DNA from 2 places in the Jeotgalibaca arthritidis genome. Region 2 is predicted to be linked to the other one. Evidence: predicted binding sites of a transcription regulator. Region 2 holds the regulator's gene; the other holds the start of a gene.
The links. The regulator Rex, encoded in region 2, represses fermentation and respiration genes when NADH is low (regulators of the CRP and FNR family bind a similar motif). The targets are predictions, from matches to a motif close to TTGTGAANTANTTCACAA.
Positions count from the first base shown of each region.

Region 1: the regulator Rex is predicted to act here: its motif matches at 2,293-2,310, upstream of G7057_RS08480 (competence protein ComK).

Region 1 covers NZ_CP049740.1:1,681,165-1,685,168, reverse strand. Annotated here, with positions in the region: gene recX (recombination regulator RecX) at 1-222, opposite strand, end outside; gene G7057_RS08485 (general stress protein) at 398-1,195, opposite strand; gene G7057_RS08480 (competence protein ComK) at 1,274-2,230, opposite strand; gene G7057_RS08475 (sigma-70 family RNA polymerase sigma factor) at 2,461-2,997, shown strand; gene G7057_RS08470 (DUF1659 domain-containing protein) at 3,064-3,270, shown strand; gene G7057_RS08465 (DUF2922 domain-containing protein) at 3,294-3,527, shown strand; gene G7057_RS08460 (LysM peptidoglycan-binding domain-containing protein) at 3,580-4,004, shown strand, end outside.
Region 2 covers NZ_CP049740.1:1,345,046-1,349,049, forward strand. Annotated here, with positions in the region: gene G7057_RS06940 (ABC-F family ATP-binding cassette domain-containing protein) at 1-1,783, opposite strand, end outside; gene G7057_RS06945 (redox-sensing transcriptional repressor Rex) at 2,105-2,734, shown strand; gene G7057_RS06950 (YdiK family protein) at 2,768-2,974, opposite strand; gene G7057_RS06955 (CPBP family intramembrane glutamic endopeptidase) at 3,011-3,682, opposite strand; gene groES (co-chaperone GroES) at 3,894-4,004, shown strand, end outside.

The DNA.
Region 1 (4,004 bases), 340 kb from region 2:
TACCGCAATCGTGTAAGCCAAATACTGAGAATTTTCCTCCTCGATGGTTTCCTGCCGCTCCTTGGTCAATGTCATCCCCTTATAGAGACCCGTCTTAATCAAAACTGCCTCCGAAATCGGGAACGCATACTCCCCGTCCAAATAAATATTAAACCGATCCTTCCGACGCTTCTGAACCTGAATCATCGTAATCTCCGGCAGCTGCTCAGTCTTCTCTTCCACAAAATCCCCCCTTCCAGTTCTTCTATTATATCAAACAAAAGACTTTTAATAAAAGTAGTGCGTTTCCTGCCTCGAACTCATTCCCGCCACTTCGAGTGAATAGAACACACAAAACTAGTTTCTACTCACTCTAACCACACCAAAAAACTACCAGCGCAACACTGGTAGTTTTGTTTTATTTTTTATAGTCAGGTTCAACGTCAGATGCATCGTCTTCTACAACAGTTTCGCCACCAAATGGGTCAGTCGAAATAGGTGTACCATCTTCTTCTACTTCAGGGTGGGAGTCCGAATGATCAAACTGCATATCGGCTAGATTTTGGTTGTCATCAGCCATGGTTGGATCGCCTTCAACCTCTTCAGCTTCAATGGGTTGGCCGGTTACATCTTCTTTTAAGTCTGGGGCTTCGCCGTCCTCATTTTCGTCACCTTCATCGCCGGCAGAAACACCGGGTTTTGGGTCTGGATGGGTTGCTTTTTTCCCTGCTTCAATTGAGTGCTTTTCTACATCACCTTTTACATTGTCGTCAGCGTCTGTCCAATCTGGCTTGACATGATTCATTGTATCTTCCTCCCCTGGTAAGATGCCGTCGCGTACTAAGTATTGTGTGTGCTCTTGCTGGGCTGGCGGCGCATTGTCAATTAAGAGGACATATTCGCCATTTTCCAGCGCATCTTCAAAGCGTTCGTAAGTGTCTTCGTCAATGCCGTAGTTCTCGAACAACTCTTCCTCATCGTCATCGTCATCGTCCAATTCAACTGTAAAGAACGCTACAATTTTGTCCCATAAACTTTCTTCTTCGTCTGACGTCACAACAACTTCGACCGCAGACTCAGCTACCAATTGACGTGCTTCCTCGTTTCGGCTAATAACAACAAGCTGTTGGGGCGTATACCCCTGATCGAGCATATTCTGAATTGCTAGCTGAATATCGTCGTAACTCGCAAATGAACCTTCAACTCTCTTATCCAAACTTGCCACTCCTTCCCGTTCAACTACCCTCATTTTAAGACAGCACCTAGCAAATAACAAATAATAACCATTTAACCCTTAAAAGTAAGAAGGAAACTTTCTGGCCAAGAAGTCGTTGATGTCATCAACCAGTGGATTTTCTTTGAAGGGCTCATCTCGAACAAATTCTCGCCATAAAGACAACATCATCAAAATGACCATTTCCTCCAAAGTGTGCTGCTTGTTAAGACGATTACTGTGATGGATTCGGTGCAATAAAGTTGGATTCACTGCCTCATCATGTGGCAGTGGAAACATCCCAAATAAGTGACACGCCCTATCTAAAAATAAATGCTGGCAGGAAAAGAAATACGATGCCGAATCAATATGACGCTGAAATACATCCATAGCCATATCAATATCGATAGAATGCCGCTTTTTAAATTCAAGACGAATACGCTTATGCTTTTTCGATAATTTTCTAAAATGAACCAAGTGCCCCAAGCTAACCCATGTCACATCTTTTTTACTTGGACCTCTAAGCGGTAAGTAACTCGCCTTACCTAAAACATACGGACTGCCATGATGAGCTTTCCCCTCAATAGACTGAATAATAAACCGAATTTGATTGTAGCCCACACCAGCTTTACAAAATAATTTTTCCATCACAGTATTAGCCGACTCATTTGATTTAATCACAACACCATCTTCATAGAAAACCAAAGTCTGATAATCATAATGATCTAAATAATCCGAAACATTAATCACACAAAATATCCCCATATCAATAAAGACTTCATCATAATCTTTCGCATAATTTAAATAATAACTAATACTTTCCTTGTCAGTAATCCGAAACATCGTTGGTAATGGGGACAAACTCCTCGACTCTACACCTCCCTCAAAAAGATAGTTACTCCCTTCGAAGTAAGCGCATTCACTTGTTCGATTAAAAAAAGGGGTACGTTCTGGAAACGTACGGTACAACGGATGATTCAAGTCCTCTTGCTCTGATTTTTTATAATGACGGTTTTTAAAATCAAAAAAATAGTCCATAAATGTCCTCCTCTTTTATCGCTCCCTTAACTATACCCCACTTGTTGGAAATAAACCACATTATGTTTATTTTTTCACAAAAATAGCCATATTTATTATCTGCCACCTTTTTGGTAATAAATCTTATCTATTTTGGCGTTTTGTCTAACTATACACACTCGGATTATAGTTAGCTCGAACACCTCTGAGGCCTCAGTAAGTTCAAAACTTCACGAATAGGAATGATCGAGATGAACAAACTTACTGAAGAAACCATGCAAGCCCTACTCTTACAATTCGAAGGCGTCATTTACGCCAGCCTTAAAAAGTTAGCCATCCACAAAGGCAAGCAAGATTATGATGATTTTTACCAATTAGGCTGTTTGAAACTATTCGATGCTTACCATGACTTTGACAAAGACCCCTTTGATGAAACAAACCGTTATCCCTTTGTTTATTATGCCAGCCAACGCCTCCATTGGGCATTCTTAGATGAAATGAGAAAAGAAAATCGCCGAATTGAGCGCCAAGAAGCAGATTCCGATGACATAACTGATTTGGCTAGTGAAGATCCCGCCTTTGATGAACTGATCTTTGCCGACCAATTGACACACTTAATGACCCTTCTCTCTCCTAAAGAACGCCTATTTCTAGCAGACCGTTTGCTGGGCCAGCTCTCTATAACAGCTATTGCCAAGAAACACGCTGTCTCACGAAAAACAGTTTATCGGTGGCGCCAGTCGTTGCAGAAAAAGGCTTTATTTTTAAAAGAGGGTAACACTTTTTAAAGTTAATTCGTTGTTATAAGTGTAGGCAGTCATGACACTACACACTAACAACTAGGAGGCATTAACATGATTAAACAATGGGAAGAAGCAAACTTAGAGCTGTATTTTAATGATTTTGAAAATGAAAAAGAAGTGAAGCAACGTTTTAGTAATTTGAAAGAAAATGTATCTGAACAGCAAATTGGTGATTTTCAAGCAGCGGTCGCAAGTCTAGTTGATTTGCCGGATATGCATGCTGTTGTAACTGAAAAGCACCGCTACTTAAGAGCTTAATCACATTCGAGGAGGAATAAAAAATGACAACGACAAAAACTTTGGAATTAAAATTCAAAACTGCTGAAGGTAAAAACCGTAACTTAAGCTTGAAAAACCCTGTAGCTGATTTAGCTGCAGAGGACGTGAAGAGCGCCATGCAAACGATTGTGGATACAGACGCGTTTGAAGTGAAAGGCGTCAACCCTTATTCCGGTCTAGACAGTGCCCGTTACATTGAGCGCACCGTGACTGATATTTTTGAAGTAGAAGCATAATAACTAGCGAGCCGGGACTTGATTCCCGGCTTTTTTTGAAAGGAGAATGATCATGACTTATCCAATTGAAAAACAACTGCTGGCTATTAACCAGCAGCCTCTAAGAAAATCGCTCTGTATTATCGCCCATGAATCGGGTAACCCTAATAACGTTGGCGCAAATAGTTTAGCTAATGAAATTGCTTATATGAAACGTAACGCTCATCAAGCATTTGTCTCTCACTGGGTTGGGGGTGGCGGGAAAATTATCCAGCTGGCAAAGGTTGGCTTAGTCCAATGGGGCGCTGGTCCCTATGCCAATCCTTACGCCTATGCACAAGTGGAGTTAGCAAGGACAACTAACTTAGCTACCTTCAATAAAGACTATGCCGCCTACGTTTGGCTGCTGCGCCAGCTTGCTATTGAAGCTGGCCTTCCCGTTACCTTAAATACTGGCTATAATTTAGCTGAACCTGGCATTAAGACGCATTCATGGAT
Region 2 (4,004 bases):
CTAATGCTTCTAGTTCTGACTCAGTACTTTCGATGGCGCGCGATAGTTTGCGTTCCAACTTAGCCCGTTCTTTATTGGATTGGTAATCTTTTTTCTTCGTATCGGTTTGAGTAGTCGTTGCTAACTCTGCTGCTGCTTCATCGAGAAGCAGTTGGGCGAGCGCAGCTTCTTCTTGTTTCTTCTCGACGTAATAATCGTAATCGCCTAAATAGAGTTTGCTACCATCTTCAGATAGTTCCAAAATACTCGTCGCAATCCGGTTAATGAAGTAGCGGTCATGCGATACGAATAATAGGGTACCATCGTATTCAATCAAGGCATTTTCCAATACTTCTTTACTGTCGATGTCCAAGTGGTTGGTTGGCTCATCTAGCATCAAAACATTGTTCTTTTCCAAGGCTAACTTACACAAAGATAGTCGAGCGCGTTCGCCCCCGCTTAGAGAATAAATCGTTTTTTCAACATCTTCACCGCTAAAGAGGAAGCTTCCCAAAATACTTCTGATTGCTGTCTCATTCATAGTGGGATGCAGATCCCAAATTTCAGCAAGAACGGTTTTATTTTCAGTTAAGTTTTTTTGTTCTTGGTCATAATAGCCGATTTCTAAGTTAGACCCATAATGGATGTCTCCTTTGATAAGTGGTAGTTCCTTGTTAATACTTTTAAGGAGAGTTGACTTACCAATCCCATTTGGTCCGACAATTCCAATGGCTTGATGTTTGCGCAAGTCCAAATGAATAGGGGCAGAGAGAATCGTGCTATCATAGCCAATGGCGCCATTTTCTAGAATCATGACCACATTGCCGCTTTCCTTTTCAATATCAAATGAAAAGCGAGCGGATTTTTCGTCACCTTTTGGTTTTTCGAGTCGAGTCATTTTATCAAGGCGCTTGCGTCGGCTCTGTGCCATTTTAGTAGTTGATGCACGAACTAAATTACGAGCAATATAGTCTTCTAATTTAGCAATTTCGCCTTGTTGTTTTTCGAATTGTTTCATTTCTTGCTCTAATCGGGCTGCTTTTTCTTTTAAGTAAAAGGAATAGTTGCCTTTGTAATAATGGATGCGATTGCGGCTAATTTCGTAGACACTGGTGGCCACTTTATCTAAAAAGTAGCGATCGTGAGATACGATAAGCAAGGTGCCACGATAAGCGATTAGGTAGTTTTCTAACCAAGCTAATGTATCAATGTCCAAATGGTTAGTTGGCTCGTCCAAAATAAGTAAATCATTTTTTTCGAGTAGGATTTTTGCAAGTGCTAGGCGTGTCTTTTGACCGCCGGAGAGTTGCGAAACAGGTCGTTGGTGGTCTTCCTCGTAAAAACGGAAGCCGTGTAGAACTGAACGGATTTCTGACTCGTAGCCGTAAGCATTCTTTTCTTGAATTTCTTGTTGCAAGCTATCATACCGTTTTAGAGCTGCTTCAAAGGCTAGAGTGTCTTGCATCAACGTTTCATCGGTCAAGGCATGGGCTGCTTCTTCAGCTTCTTTCGTTAGTTTAATAATAGGTTCGAAGACCGACAACATTTCTTCCCAAATGGTATTGTCGGAATCAACTGTACTGTATTGGTCTAAGTAACCAATACGGAGATCTTTTTTCTTGGCAATCTTGCCTTCATCTGTGGGTTCAAAATCAGCTAGTATTTTTAATAAAGTCGATTTACCAGCACCGTTACGGCCGACCAAGGCAATTCTCTCTTGATCTTGAATGGTAATTTGAATATTTTCAAATAGGACTGTTGAACCGAAATGACGCGCAAGATTTTGGCCTTGCAATAATATCATAGGTGTATCCTCTTTCTCTATATAATGGTCGTTAAAATGTCAAATAAGAACATGCCATTTCATTTTATCATAGAATTTTAACAAGAGATAGGAACATTAATAGAAAAGCTAATGATTGTGAATAATGTCGCTACTTTTATTTAAAGCTTATTAAAATAAGGAAAACAAAGAATTTTTTTCACAAAAAGATACAAATTAGAGCAAAATACTAGATATTTCACAATGTGGTGCTATAATGTTATTATGTATTAGATTGCTAAGATTATGTGATTATTCTTTTTTATATAGATTTAAAACGTTATGCTGAAAGGGAGCGTTGTAATGTCAACAGAAATACCAAGAGCAACTGCCAGACGGTTGCCAATTTATCACCGTTATTTGAGATATCTGCATAACGCAGGAAAAGCAAGAATTTCATCAAATGAATTAAGTGAAGCTGTCAAGGTGGACAGTGCGACTATCCGTCGTGACTTCTCTTATTTCGGTGCTTTAGGAAAAAGAGGATACGGTTATGATGTGGAGTATCTACTTGATTTCTTCAGTAAAACATTAAACCAAGACCGATTAACAAACGTTGCTCTTATCGGAGTAGGTAATTTAGGTCATGCTTTATTAAATTACAACTTCCACTTGAGCAATAATGTGCGCATCAGTTGTGCTTTTGATGTGAACGAAGAAATTGTTGGCAAAATCGTTAGTGGTGTTCCTGTTTATGATATGTCTGAAATGATTGAACAACTACGCATCCAACAAATCGATGTTGCCATTTTAACAGTCCCTCAAAATGTTGCTCAAAAAGCGACTAATGATTTAACTGAGGCTGGTATAAAAGGTATCATGAACTTTACTCCGATTCGATTATCAGTTCCAGAAGATGTTCGTATTCAAAATGTTGATTTAACGAATGAATTGCAAACATTGATTTATTTCTTAGATAATAATATTTCCTAATAAAAAACAGTTAAGCTGCGGCTTAACTGTTTTTTATTTAGGATCGATATTTTTCTTGATTTTATAATACGTATCAAGCATTCTAATGCCGTTAACAATATTATTTGTAGCGAATAGAATACTTAGAATAGCTAAAAAGCCCCAGCCTGATGTGTTGACACTATCAACGGCAAAGTAGACAAATAGCAAACCAAAAACAAATTTCATACCGATTTGGATGAGAATATCTTTTAAAGTCATGAGATTCCTTTCTAAACAAACATAAATAATAAGCGGTTATTGAAACAGCTCAGGGAAATAAAGCGGTAAGCTGGCATAAGCATTCATTAAAGCATGCGCCATGATAGGGGTAAAGATGTTATTGGTTTTAAAGTATAAATAGCAAAACCATAATCCTAAAGACCCGTAAACAAGCATATGACCATCAAAGTGGATAAAGGCGAACAACAATGAGCTGATGACAGCTGATCCGACAATTCCGACACTTGATGAAGAGAGTTGGGCAAAAATCGCTTTTCTAAAGACAAATTCTTCCATGATTGGTCCAAATAAAACAATCATAAAAATTAAGAAAGGATAGTCACTAGCGGTGTCTAACAAGGTTTGTGTATTGACCGATTCAGAAGAGACGTTAAAGACAGCCATTTCAATTAGAGACGTTACAATTTGAAGTACAATTGAGCCGACAAATCCAATTAATCCCCATAACACAATCTTTTTAGTAGGTGCAGATGGTTTATCCGTTAGTTCTGTTGAAGGAGTCCATTCCTTAGTTCGGTTGAGTAAAATCATCCCAATTGTTCCTAAAAAGGCAAATAAAATGGTTAAATTCAACCTCATTTCAATTTGACGATTTTCTAGGAATAAAAACATTAAGGGAAGGGGTAATAGCTGAGCAGCGATGTAAACAAAAATAATTTTAGTCGCTGTAGAAAGTTTCTTTTTCATAAATCTCACCTTTCTGTTAAAGTTAAAAAGCAAGGATGCTTTTTCTTCAATAACGTGAAGTTTAAAGTCTATATGAAAGTATATCACAATTTTAAAAAAAAATAATAGTTTTGTCTTGCATTCACTAGTAGATTTGATTAATATAGAGTCATAGATTAGCACTCGTTAGATGAGAGTGCTAATTCAAATGATAGATTATGGAGGGATATTTGTGTTAAAACCATTAGGAAACCGCGTTATCATTGAAGTTGCTCAAGAAGAGGAGCAAACAGTCGGAGGGCTGGTGTTACCATCTTCAGCACAAGAAAAATCACAAACAGGT